DNA from 3 places in the Salinicoccus sesuvii genome. Region 3 is predicted to be linked to each of the others. Evidence: predicted binding sites of a transcription regulator. Region 3 holds the regulator's gene; each other region holds the start of a gene.
The links. The regulator LexA, encoded in region 3, represses DNA repair genes until DNA is damaged. The targets are predictions, from matches to a motif close to CGAACATATGTTCG.
Positions count from the first base shown of each region.

Region 1 (6,032 bases), on a different contig from region 3:
ACAATCGATAAAATGGGTCTCGATAAGACGCGCGACTTGAATCTCCAAGTATAAATAAATCCCCGACTGCGACGGTCGGGGATTTTGTATTAGTCGTTTTTATTGTGGATGATGGTATCGGAACCTCGGTTCTTGGCAATCTCCTCAGCTCGGTTCTTAGCGTCACTCTTGTTGTCGTAAGTGTTGCTTGGACGCTTCGCTCCTTTGGTCTGAACTTTCCATTCATCATCTTCAAAAAATACTTCGACATCATTATCAGCAATCTTCCCACCTTGCTGTCCAGGGTCATCTTCGTGTTCTGTGACATCTTTATCTTTTAGTGCGTCGAGTTCTTTTTTGGAAGCATCAGAATACCATTCTTTTGCTTGCTCTGTACCAATTGGAATGGCACGCCCATCATCGTAACCTTCTTCAAGCAGCGCATTGATAATGTCGATCGCCTTTTTCCTTTCAAGCTTCTCCATGTTCTTTAGTGAATCCGGATAGTCGTCCATTGAATAAGGCATTATCATTTCTCCTTTTTTTGATTTTCTAGTAGTATAGTACCCATAAATCATAAAGTTAAAGGTGATAACATGCTCTACACATTCAATGTAACCTCCAATCACAGATCGGAATATATTAATATCGATACGCTGGTTGATCAGGCGCTCGAGAAAAGTGGCGTAAGGTCGGGGATCATTACTGTATTCACGCCGCATACAACAGCGGGTATCACAATCAATGAGAATGCGGACCCGGATGTAACGCGGGATCTTGTCTACGGAATGAATCAGACATTCGATAATAAGAATGAATACAGACATGCTGAAGGCAATTCGGATTCGCATATGAAGTCTTCTTTGACTGGCGCCAGTGAAACATTGATCATTGAAGATGGTAAAGTCATCTATGGCACTTGGCAGAGCACCTATTTTGCGGAATTTGATGGTCCGAGGACGCGGACAGTATACATCAAAGTTATCGAGGGGTAAAAAAACCTGCACTGGTCGAGTGCAGGAAAAAATAGGAGAAATTTTATGAGAAAATGGAATAGAGTCAGTTAATACGAATTAACTGCCTCTACTGTACTGAATTTTCTGATAAATTTCAACCCTGTATTTTATATTTTTTTGGAATTAACCTCTTGGAATTTGGGTAGAGTAGATTAAATAACTTCTTGGAGGTCTATATGGAACTTATAAAATCAATACTTGGTCTATTACTTAAAGTAACAGCGGTGCTTGCTATCATCACAACGATCGTTGCAGTGGTGGTTGCTTTCTTCCTAAAGAAGGATGTCGAAGAGATCAAAGATTTCACAGAAAAGCTCAAACGTGAAATTGAAGCAGAAACTAAATAATAGAAGGCTGACTTTCGATAGTCAGCCTTTTATTATGTGGGGAGTAACGCCGAGGGGGTAGGTAGGCTTATTACTTTTATTGATTTAGTAGGTATGCGATAAAAGTGTTGAAAAAAATCGTGAAAACCTTTAAAATGGTTAAGGCGGTTCAATGTAGACGAGGGACACACCAGCATTGATTACCATCGTTTCATCCTTTCATAGGATGATCAACTGGCCAGTTGAAATGGGGTCCGAGACATCTGTTAATCGATTTCCGGACATGGTATAATAAAAATATTATTCCAATTGGATGTTCCTCACCGCACAGCGGAATAGGTAAAGAGTAAAGGAGGCGAAATCAATGAGAGTAAATGTAACTTTGGCTTGCACTGAAAGTGGAGATCGTAACTACATTACGACTAAGAACAAAAGAAACAATCCTGAGCGTATCGAAATGAAGAAATTCTCCCCAAGACTGAACAAATACACGATCCACCGTGAAACAAAATAATTGGATCTGCCACCCTCCGGGGTGGCTTTTTATTTATCGCGATGCCTGTTTTCACTGCATCCCAATCAATACACTATGTTATATTGAGTAAAAGGGATAAAGGAGCTTTTTTATGACGACGATCATGGATGGCAAAGCAGTTGCGGCACATCTGTCGGAAGGTATAAAAGATGCGGTAGAGGAATCAAGAAAGCATGGAATCAGACCGAAAGTCGCGTTTGTAAGGGTTGGTGAGCTATCAGATGCCATATCGTACGAAAGGGCGGCGATGAAGCGGTTTGAGAAGCTGTCCATCGATACAGAGCAGTTCCATTTTCCAGATGACATTTCGAATAGGGCATTTCTAACTAAATTTCGTGAAATCAACGAGGACTATGCCATCAACGGTATATTGCTGTTGCAGCCGTTGCCTGACCACATCGATATGAGACGTGTTGTGGAGCTGATGAACCCGATCAAGGATATCGATGGGATGACCCCGTTCAATCTAGGACAGGTTCTGACGGGGGAACGCAACCGGCTGGAACCCTGTACACCAGCAGGCGTGATAGAAATGCTCGACTTCTATGATATTGATCTCGAAGGTAAGAATGTTACAGTGGTCGGAGCAAGCGCCGTTGTTGGTAAGCCGCTTTCTCTAATGTTGATGAATCGTAACGCCACAGTGACGATATGCAATGTATACACTGATGACTTAATCAAGAGATGCAAGGATGCAGATATCATCATCAGTGCAGCAGGTGTCATCAATCTTATCGGTCCCGAACATGTCAGGGAGGGGGCGGTGGTCGTGGATGTCGGTATCAACTTCAATGATGCAGGTAAAATGGTTGGTGACGTAAACTTTGAAGCAGTCAAGGACAAAACGTCATTCATTACGCCCGTGCCGGGTGGCATTGGGGCCATTACGACTACTGTCCTTGTCTACCATCTGATGCTAGCGACAGACTATCAAAAAGAGCCAGTACTCTTCTTGGAGCGCTGATTTGGAGCCACGCAGAAATTTTTCTGCGTGGCTTTTTCAAATCATGACGACGTTGAGCACGTCAATGAACGAAATGAATACCATTTCCTCATCTGTCTTGTCCATCGGTTGGCCGATGAGCACCATGCTCCATGCATCAACTTGAATCAGTTTTAAGTCGGTGTGAAAACGAAAGCCATCATAGTAATATTCTACTCTGACACTCCGTTTTTCTCGGAGGGCTCGCTTCAGAATACGGTTCATTTCTTCGAGGCGGTCATCTGACAAGATCGGCCGCTCCACTTTCATCTGATCTTCAATCATACTAGCAATTTTCTCAAACTGTTCGGGCATAGTGGCAAAGGGCGCCCACTTGATCATTCCGCGTCCTTGCGGAATATTCGAATCGAGATCTTCAATTGGTAATTTACGGTAATCCATACGCATCCCCTTCCCTGCCTGTTCGTTTATCTGTTTCAATTATACGAACATATGTTCTGTATTTCAAGAGGTATTAATTCTTTTCATTTAGGGTATGGTTACTGGTATGCTAAGATAATAGAAAAATTGTAGGAGGAATATCAATGATTGGGTATGTTGGCACCTATACTAAAGAACACGGCAAAGGTATCTACAAATTTGAACTGGATACTGAAGCGGGCAAGCTCGTTTCGGTAGAAGAGGCAGCGGAATCTCCCAATGCGACTTACCTGGATATAAGGAACGATCGCATCTATGCAGTAAAGCAAGGTAGGACGAAAGCAGGTATTGCTACGTTCGGTGTGAATGATTTTGAAGCAGGCGAACTGCGTTTTATCGAAGACTGTCTCGAGGAAGGGGCATCCGGGTGCCATCTAACACTCACATCGGATCAGAACTATTTGGTAGATGCGGTTTATCTGTCGGGTGAAATCAGACTGTATCGTGTGGATTCTCGCGGTATCGTGACAGAGCGACTGGATGTTTTCCAGGTAGAAGGGGACGGGCCTCACGAACGTCAGGACAATCCGCACTCCCACTTCGTCGTCGAAACGCCGGACCTCAAGTATATTGCGGCTGTCGATCTCGGAGCAGACAAAATTGTCACGCTCGAAATCAAAGAAGATAGACTTGAAAAGGTCTCCGAAAGCAAAGTTGCTGCAGGGAGCGGTCCAAGACACCTTGTCTTTGGAGACGGTGGGAAATATGCGTATATCTTTACGGAACTTTCCAATGAAGTCATCGTTGCGAACTATCACGACGGCGAATTCTTCCCAATCGAAACGTATTCTGCACTCCCTGAGTCTTTCGACGGCCATTCCCAGGGGAGTGCGATACGCAAGCACCCGAACGGTAAATACATCTACGTCTCGAATAGAGGACACAACAGCATCGCTGTATTCGAAATTGAGTCGGATGGCAAAACGCTCAAACGTACTCAAATCGAATCTACCAATGGAGACTGGCCACGAGACTTTAATATAACACCTGATGGAGAATATCTGGTTTGTGCTCACGAACGTTCCCACAATGTGGTGCTGTTCAAAATTAACGAGGACGGCACTATTGAACGTCAAGAAGGCGAAGTTGAAGCACCGGAAGGCGTCTTCGTCGGATTCCTCTAAATGAATAGAAAAAGTATATGGATTACTCTTGTACTTGTTCTGCTTGCGATGCTTGTGCTGTTTCTGCCTCTGGCAGACCGTACAAGCTCGTCGGAACGCGTCATCGTCGATCATACACTGAAAGAAATCTTCCACCCGGGATGTTTCGATCAGGCCGAGACGACAAATTATCTCGATGAAGTGTCATTCTCCAGAGCCACTGGAGAGCTGGACTATCGCATAGCAGATGCCTGTTCCAAAGAACGGCTTGAAACAGGCAAGGAAAGTGTAATAAGTAAAATATTTAGCGAATAAAAATTCCTGATAATATTGATTTTTCAGAAAAATTAAGATAGTATTTGTTTATACCATTTTTTCATTCTTTCAACTATTATTTTTGGAATTCCTTCCATTTAAAATCCCCGCCATGAAAATGGCGGGGATTTTAAATGGTTATTTTATTTTTACATCATCATAGCTTGAATCGCGGATGGCAAAAGCAACGTAGGGGCATGTTGGTTGCACTTTCTTGTTGTCTTCACGTGCCATCTCGACGATTTCATCAACAAGATCCCTAGCTAAACCTCTGTTTCGGTAGTCAGGCCTTGTATATGTGCTTGTTACATCGTAATATTCATCAGTTTCGGTGTAGACGAGTTCTGCGATAACATCGTGTCCTTCTTCTAGATAGAGCCTACCTGCTTCTTTTTTCAGCATACTTCTTCCTCCTTATGACAATGCTTTAGTGATCTGAGGTACTACTTGCTTCTTGCGTGAAACCACGCCTTCTAAAACTGCAGAATTATTGTCTAATGAAACGTCGAATGCTCTCTCGACAGACTGTGCTTCTGTACCGAGTGCAAGCACTCTAGAGTTGGAGTTCAGGATGTCTGTTACAACCAATACGAACAGATCATAGCCTTCTTGATCAATCTGACTGTGGATTGCATCTTCCAGTTCTTGTTTGCGCTCGAACACTTCGTCCACATCGACAACGTTAATTTGCGCAATGCGTGTCGTTCTCTGGCCCATCTCGAAAGATTTTGCATCTGCAGTGATGAGTGCTTCAGCCGTTTTATCTTTCGTAGAAGCACCTGCTTTAAGCATTTCGGTACCATAGCTCTCAATATCTATGTCTGCCATCTCCGCTAAAGACTGTGCTGCAACACTGTCTTCTTCCGTTGTTGTCGGCGATTTGAAAAGGAGTGTATCAGAAATAATGGCAGAAAGCATGAGTCCGGCCATTTCCTTTGAAATCAAGAGGTCATTTTCTTCATATACCTTCTTGAGGATGGTAGCTGTACAACCGACAGGTTCTGCACGATAGTAGAGCGGTCCCTCCGTCTGGAAGTTGGCAATTCTATGGTGATCATATACTTTCAATATGTTGGCCATTTCGATATTTTCTGCAGACTGCTGAAATTCATTGTGGTCTACAAGAATCACATCAGCGCCATCTTCAAGCGTTTCGAGCAGTTCCGGCGTTTTGACGCCAAAGTGCTCGAGTGCATACTGAGTTTCTGCTCCAATATTACCGAGGCGGTAGGCGCTTGCCTCATTGCCGAGTTGTTGCTCGATATCTGCTGTAACGATGGCTGAAGTGATTGTGTCTGTATCAGGATTCTGGTGTCCAAAAATTCTAATTTGAGT
Region 1 is NZ_JBHRWV010000004.1:66,069-72,100, reverse strand. It holds gene ACFOJ8_RS04860 (NAD/NADP-dependent octopine/nopaline dehydrogenase family protein) at 1-54, shown strand, start outside; gene ACFOJ8_RS04855 (DUF2188 domain-containing protein) at 90-506, opposite strand; gene ACFOJ8_RS04850 (secondary thiamine-phosphate synthase enzyme YjbQ) at 576-974, shown strand; gene ACFOJ8_RS04845 (hypothetical protein) at 1,172-1,342, shown strand; gene rpmG (50S ribosomal protein L33) at 1,686-1,835, shown strand; gene ACFOJ8_RS04835 (bifunctional 5,10-methylenetetrahydrofolate dehydrogenase/5,10-methenyltetrahydrofolate cyclohydrolase) at 1,948-2,820, shown strand; gene ACFOJ8_RS04830 (YolD-like family protein) at 2,857-3,279, opposite strand; gene ACFOJ8_RS04825 (lactonase family protein) at 3,384-4,403, shown strand; gene ACFOJ8_RS04820 (alpha-amylase) at 4,404-4,697, shown strand; gene ACFOJ8_RS04815 (GNAT family N-acetyltransferase) at 4,836-5,099, opposite strand; gene ACFOJ8_RS04810 (manganese-dependent inorganic pyrophosphatase) at 5,112-6,032, opposite strand, start outside.
Region 1: a site for LexA is predicted at 3,285-3,298, ahead of ACFOJ8_RS04830 (YolD-like family protein). Genes of this name have one in related genera too.

Region 2 (6,032 bases), on a different contig from region 3:
TGAAGCCTTGATCTTTGAAGTGGTCGAAGATATACCCATTGTCTCGGTCATTGAGGACCTCGCCATCATGATCTCTTTCCTTAATGACTTCATAGGGATCAATTCTGACGTGCATGACTTTCTTCGGTTTCAAAAATGCATGCAGACCTTCAAAAAACACATCGAACACCTGTTTATCAGCGTAATCCATCACGGGACCGCGGTTGCTGTAGGCGTATTTGAATACTTTCATCATTGGGGTCAATGTTACAAGACACGCAGCCTTGATCGATTCCCCATCCTTCACACCGACGAGATACGTCTCTACTCCTTGAGATTGCTTCAGTAGATAATTCTCTTTGGTCTGGGTGAAGTGACTGAAGTGAGTTCTGGTAAACTGGTCGAATTCCTCTATGGTCAACTCTGTAAATTGCATAATGGCACTCCTGTCAACTAATTTTCATACTTTGATTATATTATCAGATTTGCCGGGTCATCTCCATGATTTTCAAAAGACGTCAGGCAAATTCGCCCTTTGAATGCCTGTTTTGCCCACCCATCCGTCGCTTTAGCTTATAGCCGGTAACTATACATCTATGTATTATACCACTCGGGAGAGCCTATGCGTCACATACGCGAAACAAAGAGCCCCTATCCCTATACCCTTTAGGAGGAGTTTTACCTTTTATGACCAGCAATCAGGCCTTCCCGCAGTTTTAATGTAGACGGTGCCGTACAACTCAATGCCCGCATGACGGAGAGCTGGCCATACTTGACCTTGAGCCGATCGACAGTTTGCAGCAGTCGATCACGGCGTTCTGCTGCCTCTACGTCATCAAAAAGTGAAATCTGTCTGATGTGCGCCGGGATAAAATTCGTCAGTGAAATACTTATAGTACGGTAATACGCATATGGATCCGCCATAGCGCCAAGCAGCGCCCAGATCCGCTTCATAATAACATCACCGTCGTGTGTGCCGTCGTGGATGGTGAACTGCTTACGGTAGACTTTCCCTTCTGCTGTGCCGAGAGCGAATTGCACAGTTCTTGCCAGCCTTCCAGAAACTCTAAGCCGGTGCGTGACTTCGTCTACATGTTCCAAGATGACAACGTATGTTTCCTCCAATCGATAGTCCCGCATGAGTATCTGACTCTTTACTATAGAGGGGGAATGAGCGATATGCTTCTCTCTGATGGTACTGAAGTCGATGCCGTTCGCATGCAGGTGCCAGTCGATGCCAACGACGCCAAAGTCGCGCTTTAGATGGACGGGGGAATACTTTGCCAAGTCACCTATTGAGAATATGCCCCGTTCATTCAGCTTGATCTCGCTCCGTTTGTTTATCCCCCAAAACTTGCGGAGCGGTTTGATGGGCCACAGTTTCTCCGGTACATCGTGATACCGCCATTCAGCAATACCATCCATTGCGTGTTTTGCTTCAATATCGAGCGAAAGCTTACTGAGTAAAATATTTTCACCGATACCAATCGCGCAATCGATGCCGGTCTCGCGGTAAACTTCAGCCCGGATCCTTTTGGCAAGTGTATACGGACTGTCTTTGAAAATCCGGAAACTATCTGTCACATCCATAAAAAACTCATCTACCGAATATTGATGGAAATCCTGGGGCGCAACGTACCTCAGTGCAATCTCGGTAATGCGTGTAGAGTAGTCGAGATATGTCTTCATAGCAGGGTTGATAATATAGATGTCATTCCGTTGTGGAATTTCAAATAATCTAGACCCGGTTCTAATCCCGAGCTTTTTCAGTTCAGGGGTGGCTGCAAGCACCACGGCACCTGGGCTTTTCGTATCTGCAACAACCGCAAGCTTTGTCGTCATCGGGTCCAACCCCTTCAACATGCAGGACACACTGGCAAAAAAACTCTTCTGATCGATACAGAAAACATGACGATGTGGACAGATATGATAATTGTACATAGTACCCTCCCCTTAAACGGAACATATGTTCGATACCCTTTATATTTATCATATCACAAAATCTTGGAACCGAAACATAAATGATGGTAACATCCGATAATCGGGTATAAAGTGATACAATATTTCAAAGGGAGTGGGTCATATTGAAAGATATTTTCAGTTTGCTCAAACAAGGAAGTAAATCTTCGCTCATTGCATCAATTGTTAACTTCATCATTGCAGGACTTAAAGGCGTGGCATTCCTGCTCACTGCCAATGTGGCGATGTTCGCTGAAATGATGCACTCCATCGGAGATGCCATCAATCAGCTTTTTGTCTACATCGGTTCAAGCCTGTCGAAGAAGGCACCGACAGCACGCTTTCCTTTCGGTTTCGGGAGACTTGTCAACCTCGTCTGTCTATTCGCCATCATCGTCGTCGCAATATTGTCATATGAGACCATACGGGAAGGCATCCATCATATCGTGGCGCCGCTTCCGACCGAGACCGATACGACCATGCTGCTGATTAATATCGGTGTGCTTGCTGGTGCTGCACTTCTTGAGAGCTTTGTTCTGTACAAGGCCGGCAAGGAAGTGCTCCAGCAGGCAGACCAGCCATACGACGGGCTGAAGCCGCTGACAAAGAGTTTCCTTTGTATCAAACGTGCCAAACCGGCAACGAAACTCGTATTCATGGAAGATACTGTGGCTACAGCCGGTGCGCTACTTGCCATCACTGCCATACTGATTGCCCGGTTCACAGGGTTTGGCGCAAGTGAAGGCATCGCATCGGTCATTATCGGCTTGATGATGTTCTACATCGTCTATAAAGTGTTCATGGAAAATGCAGCGGGTGTACTCGGTGAACATGATCCGCATATGGAAGCACGCATTTCCCAGATTGTCCTACGCCATGCGGCGATTAAAGACATCAAAAAGTTGTTTGTTCTAAAGGAAGGAGATAGTCTGCACGTCGAAGTCGTTGCAGAGATCGATCCCGATCTCACGTCGCGGCAAGTAAATGATATACGAAACGAGATCGAAGCGGTGATCATGGAACAAAAGCATGTCACGGATGTGAATATGGAATTTGAACTGGATGACGGCCAGAGAACGTGGCCTGAGACACAAAAAGAAATGGACGAGCGGTAAAAAATAGAAAGGGATGGCCCCCGGGGGCCATCCCTTTCTATTGGTCTGTTGTGGTGTTTTCCGCTTCCGGTTCCAGTGCCTCCGGGTCTTCGAGGTTACCTTCGAGAAAATCATGGACATACTGGCTGTTAGTCTCAAAGTCAAGATCAATGACATTACCTGCATGGGGCACATCAACAAATTGATAGGTGTGCTCGATTGGCAGAGTCAGTGTCTCAATGTTCTTGTCACTTCTCACAAGAAACGACGCCATCATCCTATAAAGTTCCCCGTTACTCATGCTGGTGTTGATGTGACCGACCGCTGTACCTGTAATTTTAGGCAGCTTCAGTACATTGCCGACACTGAGCGCTTCATCTTTTAGTGCATTGATGACCTGCTGCTGGCGTCTTACACGGCCAAAGTCCCCTTCTTCGTCCTGGCGGAAGCGAGCATAATCCAGGAGATCCTTGCCGTTTAGCTGTTGCTCACCTTGTTTTAAGTCAGCATCAATCTTCTCAGACATATCCTTCTCGACATCAATGGTAATACCATTCTTATTGATGACATCAACGACGGATTCAAATGCCTGGTAATCAATCACTGCGTATTCCTCGACCTCTATGCCAAAGTTCTGCTCAATCGTTTGTCTGAGAAGCTCGACACCGCCAAGTGAATAGACAGAATTGATCTTATAGTTCTGGTAGCCCGGGATATCTACATAGATGTCGCGCATGAGTGATACGAGCTTCATCTCCTTATTCATGAAGTCGTACTGGGCAATCATGATTACATCCGTACGCTGGGCACCATCCTCCTCACGGTCGGCACCAAGTAAAAGGATATTCTTTTTGCCATTGTTGTTGTCCTCACTATTGAATTCATAGGTCTCTTGCTCTACCCCATTCTCTTGTGCAATGCCGAGCCCCGACTGATATGAAAAAAATGCATAGAGCGCTAGAACAATAAGACTGACCAACAGAATGATCGGAATGAGTGCACGCTTCCTAATCCGCTTTTTCTTTTTCACCTGATTGTGCTCCGGCCTGTCGGAGCGTCTGTATTCATTATCCATAATCATACTCCTGTCATTTATATACCAAATCATTCTAACGGTTTTTTAGTCATTAATAAAGAAATTATATTACATTTGGCCAGACGCATATACAAAAAATTGTGATACAGCGGTCCGATATAGTAGAATATCCATAAGAAATGAGGGATGAAAATGATCAAAAAACTTCTACCGCTAGCAGTGCTACTTTTGCTGCTTTTACCAAACCCAGAAGCTACAGCGGCGACCGAATGGAATGAAGCCGTTACCGTCTATGGCGCAGCACTGGAAAATGATGCACAGCTTCAAGACGCTACACGCGAGCTACTCGGCACGTCAGATGACGATAAGGTTGCATACGTCTACAGTGAGGATGTTAATCAATACATTGGTATGAACTACAGCAACGATGTCCTGAAGTCGAGCATACGCATCATTCAGGAAGATGAAGGCTATGGCCTTGATATCACCGTGGACGAAAGTATGGGAGAAATCACACAGATCACCGAAGAAACATATAAAAATGCCCTGCTTACTTCAGGTATTACCGATGCCCAGGTGGTCATCGGGGCGGCACAGGATGTAACAGGAGAAAGTGCCCTTGCCGGCATTTACAAGGCCTACGAGGAACAAGGTGAGGCAATAGATACTGAACGGACACAGAATGCCCAAGAAGAACTTGGCACAATCACGGATATCACTGAAGAGAATAGTGCTGTCGAAGGGTTTTCTCAAGAACAGCTCAATAAGATGATTACCGATATTAAAATCGAAGTCATCAATCAGGGTGGCAACTTGTCCGAATCTGAAATCAGAGACATCGTTGATGAACAGATGGCAGCAAATGGTCTCGATGGTATACTCACGCAGGATCAGATCGACAGAATCATCGACTTGATCCGTCAGATTCAGAATTCTGGTCTATTCCAAAGTGAAGAGGCCCAGGCGCTTAAAGATAGTGCACAAAATCTCATTGACCAGATCACTTCGAGCGATTCATTCAAAAATGCTGTCGACCAAGCGGAATCGCTTGGCCAGGAAATTACAGAATCGAATGCTTGGGATACATTCAAGACAGCTGTTTCAAATTTCTTCGACCGTGTGATATCATTCTTTAGATCACTGTTCAACTAAAAAAGGCAGACCCTAGGGTCTGCCTTTTTTAGTGATTTATTTATCTTCGTCTCTGTAAGCGTAGCGGTTATATCCCCATTCCTCTACAGAAGTGAGATCGGCTCTGATGTTATTCGTCTCAAAGACCGGCTTTTGACCGCGTTTCAGCTGCTGCTTATAGTCGGCTGCCACTTGCCAGACGACATTACTCAGACCGAATACGGCCACCAGATTGGTCACGGCCATTAACGCCATGAACAAGTCTGCTGTCGCCCAAGCTGTATCGAGTTCCATAACAGAACCGATGAAGATCATAACGATTACGAGTATCTTGAACGCCAACAGCAAGAAACGGTTTTCTTTAATGTAGTACAGATTGCTCTGCCCGTAGAAGTAGTTCCCAAGAATGGAACTGTAGGCAAAGAGCAGAATGACGATTGCGATGAACGTGGCACCGAATGTACCGATTTGTTCGGTCATTGCTGCTTGCGTTACTTCAATTCCTTGCACGGCATCTGCACCAAAGCTTAGATCCGTATACATGAGAATCAGGATCGCTGTTGCGGTACATACGACCATTGTATCGAAGAAGACACCAAGTGATTGAATCAGTCCCTGCTTAACCGGGTGACTGACTGCTGAGGAAGCTGCAGCATTCGGCGCAGACCCCATACCGGCTTCATTGGAGAAGAGCCCTCTTTGGAAACCGTTTAGTATCGCAGCACCTACTGCACCACCAAATACTTCTCTAATACCAAAGGCATTCGTGAAGATCCTGCTAAGCATCGGTATGATCTGATCATAATTGATGACCAAGATAACGAAAACAACAC
Region 2 is NZ_JBHRWV010000002.1:285,499-291,530, reverse strand. It holds gene ACFOJ8_RS04140 (aminoacyltransferase) at 1-415, opposite strand, end outside; gene ACFOJ8_RS04135 (Y-family DNA polymerase) at 658-1,920, opposite strand; gene ACFOJ8_RS04130 (cation diffusion facilitator family transporter) at 2,064-3,053, shown strand; gene ACFOJ8_RS04125 (LCP family protein) at 3,091-4,107, opposite strand; gene ACFOJ8_RS04120 (DUF1002 domain-containing protein) at 4,261-5,220, shown strand; gene ACFOJ8_RS04115 (alanine/glycine:cation symporter family protein) at 5,257-6,032, opposite strand, start outside.
Region 2: a site for LexA is predicted at 1,939-1,952, ahead of ACFOJ8_RS04135 (Y-family DNA polymerase). Genes of this name have one in related genera too.

Region 3 (6,032 bases):
AGCTCACCATGCTCCTCCTGGTATGCTTCCATCATCTTATTCCAAGCTTCTTCCTTCTCATTGCTTCTCTGTTTCATCGTTTCGCTGAAACGATCGTAGACGGAAGCATCAACCTTGAAAGTTTCTTCAGGATCAAAACCATAGTATTCGAACGCTGCTTTGCGTTCATCTGCACCAAGTGGCGCGCCGTGGGAAGCACTTTTACCTTGTTTGTTAGGCGCACCATACCCGATGATTGTTTTCACTTCGATCATCGTCGGCTGATTGGCTGATTTTGCTTCTGTGATGGCTTGATCGATTTGTTCCACATCGTTACCATCATCTACTTTAATATAATTCCAGTTATATCCTTCAAAACGCTTTTTAATATCTTCAGAGAAACTCTTATCAAGATCCCCATCAAGAGAAATGTCATTGGAGTCGTAAAGCACAATCAATTTGTCGAGAGCGAGGTGCCCAGCTAATGAAGCCGCTTCATGAGAGATACCTTCCATCAGATCACCGTCACTTGCTACAACATAAGTGTAGTGGTCTACAACATCATAGTTTTCACGATTGAATCTGGCAGCCAGGTGTTTCTCGGCCATTGCCATACCCACGCTCATTGCGAATCCCTGTCCAAGTGGTCCGGTCGTGATTTCTACACCTTCTGTGTGTTTAAACTCAGGGTGTCCTGGTGTTTTAGACTCATACTGCCTGAAATTCTTGATTTCATCCATTTCAAGCGCACCGCTCAGATGCAGCAGACTGTATATGAGCATTGAGCCATGTCCAGCACTAAGTACGAAACGGTCCCTGTTGAACCATGCCATTGAGTTAGGATTGAAATTCAGGTGACGACTCCATAGGGTATAGGCCATCGGTGCTGCACCCATCGGTAGACCCGGGTGTCCGGAATTCGCCTTTTCGATCGCATCGATTGAAAGTGTTCTGATTGTATTGACTGCTAGCTGATCCGTTTTATCGAATGTCATTTCATATGCTCCTTTAGTCACTGTTTTTTATCTTCTTGAATTCGCTTGAGTTTTTCAGGTGTTACATCGTTTCCTTCAGGATCGATCACTTTCGTGTTCTCGACCTGCGCCCTGAAAGATGACCTGAAGTTTTTCAAATATTCTCCCCTTAGGCCCTTCAATTCTTCCAGTTCGTTCTTTTCAATGCTACCTGTTTTCTTTTTGGCAGCTAAAGTGTTGATACGCTGTAATTTTTCTTTTTCCAACATGCTGAAACCTCCTGTCCACTCCCTTATAATTTACCATAAAAAAAAGTATGAGACCATTCTCATACTTGGCGGTTTATTCTATTAGTCCGATCAATTCCATCATCTGGTCGATTGGGGTCCGTTCCTTATAGTGTTCTTCCAGAACATCCGTTTCCTCTTCAGCCACCATAGGCGATTCTTCAGTGATTACTTCAAACTCATCTATATACACTACATTGGAATGTGTGTTCTCTATTTTATGGGAGTCGAACATGAATATAAGACCGGCAACTAGCGCAAATGCAAAAATCGCACTCAATAGCTTTAATTCCTTCATTGTCATAAAATTCCCTCCAGAACATATGTTTGTATAAACATAATAACAGAACGCGTGTTCCGGGTCAATAGAATTACGAACAAACGTTTGTAACCTGGGGATGGATATGTTAAAATCGTATATATAATGAGTCGGAGGTATATATATGAAGGCGCTAACAGATAGACAAAAGCAAATATATCAATTTATAAAAACTACCGTTCAAGAAAAAGGCTATCCGCCAAGTGTGAGAGAGATTGGAAACGCAGTGGGTCTTCAGTCAAGTTCAACAGTTCACGGACATCTCGCGAAACTACAAGAAAAGGGCTACATCAAGAGAGATCCAACTAAGCCAAGAGCAATTGAAATTATTACAGAAGAAAACGACCAGTACAGCGCAGTCATTCAAGTCCCTGTACTCGGCAAAGTCACAGCAGGACTTCCAATCACAGCTGTGGAGAATATTGATGAATACTTTCCTTTACCGGAACACTTCACAGCCAACCACAATAGCGAAATCTTCCTGCTTAATGTATCCGGCGACAGTATGATTGAAGCCGGCATCCATGATGGTGATCGCGTTATTGTGCGCAAACAAAATATCGCCCATAACGGCGATATCATTGTCGCCATGACTGAAGAAGATGAAGCTACAGTCAAACGTTTCTATAAAGAAAATGGATATTATAGGCTTCAACCTGAGAATGCATCCATGGAACCGATCATTGTCGAGAGTGTCACGGTACTCGGTAAAGTCGTTGGACTGTTCCGCTCATTCTAGCAATAAAAATGGACATATTAAAAGGGCGCTTGTGCGCCCTTTTTATTATGTCCTTCCAATGCCATCCTGTAATTGTTTTTTACTGCTGATTTCTATCTACCAAGTATTATTTTGACTTGTTCTAAAATATCTGTGGAATCTTTTGTATTGTTTTCTTGCGTTTTAGTGTTCAATTGCATCCCCTCGTTCTCTCGATCTATCAGGATGGGTAGTAGGAAGGTAATAACCATTTCCATTACACCTGCAGTGTCTACTGATAGATTCCCCTTGGGCGCATTTCGAAACGCATTTAATGGAGTACTTTTACCCCATTGGTGTCACATCACCTATATACATAGTTTTCAGTATAGTAAGGAATATCGTCATCATTATAAGCTGTGCCAACACCAAGATGTGTAAATTCAGGTTTTAGCGTATTGACACGATGGTCTAAGGAGTTCATTAGACTATGGTGAGAAAAGATCGTAGACGTGTGCCCCATCGCGATATTCTCCCCGGCCATTCTATAAGATACATCCGCTGCTTCTATACGATCTTTCAGTGTCTCTCCATCAGGGGAGTCATGATTAAAATAATCCCGCTCAGCCATATCTTCACTATGCCCAAGTGCTGCATCCGCAGCCTGCTGGTCTACTTCCAGAGGGTTAAATCCATATTCGTATCTCGTTGCATTAATCAGCAAGTGGTTCATTCTGGAATTATCTTCAGTAGGAGGATGGTTATAAAGTGTTTCGGTTTCACGTATTTCATCTTTTGAAAGCATCAGAACCCCATTCACCTTCTCTGAGTCGTGTAAATCATAGAAAAAGTAAACGTAACGGTCCTTAAGGTCATAGACTTCGTATTCCTCATTTGTGACCCTGAGGCGTTTCCAGCCTTTTTTTATCGACTCCACCGGCTCTCCGTAAATCTCTCTGACACTTTCACGATCCATGCCTTCCATATTGATTGTATCAATCGAAACATCATCGCTGTTCGTATAGGCACCTGTGACCTTACCGTCATTGATAAGCACCATTCGGAACATACCGTAATCGTTCTCAACCACAAATTGCCCTGCATATTCGCTCTCCAGCACTTCCTGATCTTCCACTTCGTATTGGGTGCCGAGATTAATTGCCACTTCTTGTGTTTGTTCACTATTAACTTCTTGTATTTCGCTCATATCATACGTCGGGTAGATGTTTTCCTCAAGCCAGCCACTGAGATAGCTGCGGTTGAACCCATCCTCAAAATCATAGGACTGTACTACCGGCGCAAGAAACGTAGAAGCGATATATATGAAAATAATAAAGAAAAGTTTGCCGAGCATGAATGCACCTCCATTAGAAAAGTTCAAAAAAAGCAATTAAACAGATGTCTAATTACTTCCATGATGTGTATATTCGGTTTGTCTTTTTTCAAAGTACTGGGGATCTACAATATTGTTCTGCGCGTCCACAATTACTACATTTGGTTCAAAGCCGGCAAGCTCTGCTTCCTCGACCTGCACATAGCTGATAATGATAATGACATCTCCAACCTGCACTTTTCTAGCGGCGGCACCATTCAAACATATTTCGTTCGAACCTCTCTCACCTTCGATGACGTAGGTTTCAAGCCGTTCCCCGTTGTTGTTATTGACGATTTGAACCTTCTCATTTGGCAGAATGTTCGCTGCTTCAAGAAGTACCGGATCAATCGTAATGCTGCCAACGTAATTCAAGTTGGCTTCAGTCACGACTGCACGGTGTATTTTACCGTTCATCATTGTTCTGATCATTTTTCATCACCATCACATTATCTATTAACCGTGTTCTTTCAAACTTAACAGCAATGAATATTATAGCATCTCCCGCTATGATTTGAACAGGATTAAGATCGGGGTGCGTAAAAATCTGCAAGTCGTCAATCGTCCCTGAAGTATGATCCATGATATGCGCTTCAATGTGGGATTTAACAGCTTTAGCATCAGTTGTACCTTCCTGAATCAGATCTCTCCCCAAAAGCAGTGCCTGATTAATCGCGGCAGCCTCTTTGCGCTCTGCCTCGGATAAGTTGACGTTCCGGCTACTCTTTGCCAGACCATCAGATTCACGCTCAGTCGGTACACCAATGATTTTTATGTCATGATTGAAGTCCTCGGTCATCCGTTTAATAATCATCAGTTGCTGGCGATCCTTCTCTCCAAATACAGCGTAATCAGGACGAATAATATTAAACAGCTTATTAACCACCGTCACCACACCTTCAAAATGGCCGGGCCTTCTGACACCATCAAGAATAGAGGCCATGGTCTCAAGACTTAGAAGAAGTTCCGGCCTTTTCGGATACATCTCCGTTTCTGATGGATGGAAGACGACATCCACGTTATGTCTACGACAGATTTCAAGGTCGCGTTCGATATCTCTAGGATAGTTGTCTAAATCTTCGTCCGGGCCGAACTGCAGCGGATTGACAAATATGCTCACGACTACAATGTCACCCTTATGCCGAGCAGCCTCGACCAGTGCCATATGACCCTCGTGCAAATATCCCATAGTCGGTACCAAGGCGATAGTTTGTCCTTCTGCTGCACCGAGTATACTGCGTACTTCTTTTATCGTACTTGCTGTTTTCATTATTCTTCAAAAACCTTTCTCTTATATGTTGTCGACGCATCCGGGAACGTTCCTGCTTTGACCGCTTCAGCGTAAGATTTTAATCCCTCTACGCCGGTTGTGTTGAAATCTGCAAAAGGTCTGACAAATTTCGGCAGGCGCTCACTGCCGTACTGCAGTACATCGTGATAGACAAGCACCTGACCATCTACATCGACGCCCGCACCGATCCCAATTGTCGGGATCTCAAGAACCGAAGTGACCTTACGCGCAAGGTCCGAAGGAATGGCTTCTAGCACAATCATCGAAGCCCCAGCGGCCTCGACTGCTTTGGCATCTTCTATCAACTGCAATGCAGCGGCTTCATCTGACGCCTGCATCCTGAATCCTGTAACCCCAACCGACTGTGGTGTCAGTCCAAGATGACCGACTACAGGCACACCAGCACCCACCGCACGACGGATAATGTCTATGCATTCAGAACCTTCCAATTTGATGGCATTGGCATCTGTCTTCTGATAGAGAGTGATGGCATTACCCACACCATCGTCTACATTGGCGTGGTACGTCCCAAAAGGCATATCCACGACAATGTACGTGTCAGGGGCGCCCCGGCGGACTGCCTTGGCATGATGAACCATATCATCCATTGTCACTTGAACAGTACTGTTATATCCGAGCACCGTCATGCCAAGTGAGTCACCGACCAACAGCGTGTCCATACCTGCCGCTTCGCTCTGTTTTGCACTTGGGTAGTCATATGCTGTGACCATGGTGATCTTCTCACCTTCTTTTTTCATCTTTTTCCAATCACTTGTCACTTTCATGATGCTGCTCCTTTCCATTCGGAAGTTATATATTATAATTAGTCTATCATATTATCTACACACGCTACATACACCTCAAGGAGGCTTATCTATGAAAATTGCAGTCATCGGCATCGGCGCTGTCGGTAGCGTCATTGCACGAGAACTTAAAAAGCTCAATCATAATACCACACTTTTCGGCAAGTCTATAAAAGAAGGGTTCACCATACTGGAAAATGATCAGAAAACCTACTACCCTTACCAGATTCTAGACCTTCATGAATATGAGGGATCATCATTCGACATCATTTTCGTCGCCACCAAGGCGACTGCCCTTGAAGCTTTGAGT
Region 3 is NZ_JBHRWV010000007.1:335,076-341,107, forward strand. It holds gene tkt (transketolase) at 1-974, opposite strand, end outside; gene ACFOJ8_RS07480 (DUF896 domain-containing protein) at 992-1,222, opposite strand; gene ACFOJ8_RS07485 (hypothetical protein) at 1,296-1,544, opposite strand; gene lexA (transcriptional repressor LexA) at 1,684-2,298, shown strand; gene ACFOJ8_RS07495 (hypothetical protein) at 2,391-2,528, opposite strand; gene ACFOJ8_RS07500 (CAP domain-containing protein) at 2,621-3,610, opposite strand; gene panD (aspartate 1-decarboxylase) at 3,659-4,060, opposite strand; gene panC (pantoate--beta-alanine ligase) at 4,035-4,898, opposite strand; gene panB (3-methyl-2-oxobutanoate hydroxymethyltransferase) at 4,898-5,704, opposite strand; gene ACFOJ8_RS07520 (2-dehydropantoate 2-reductase N-terminal domain-containing protein) at 5,796-6,032, shown strand, end outside.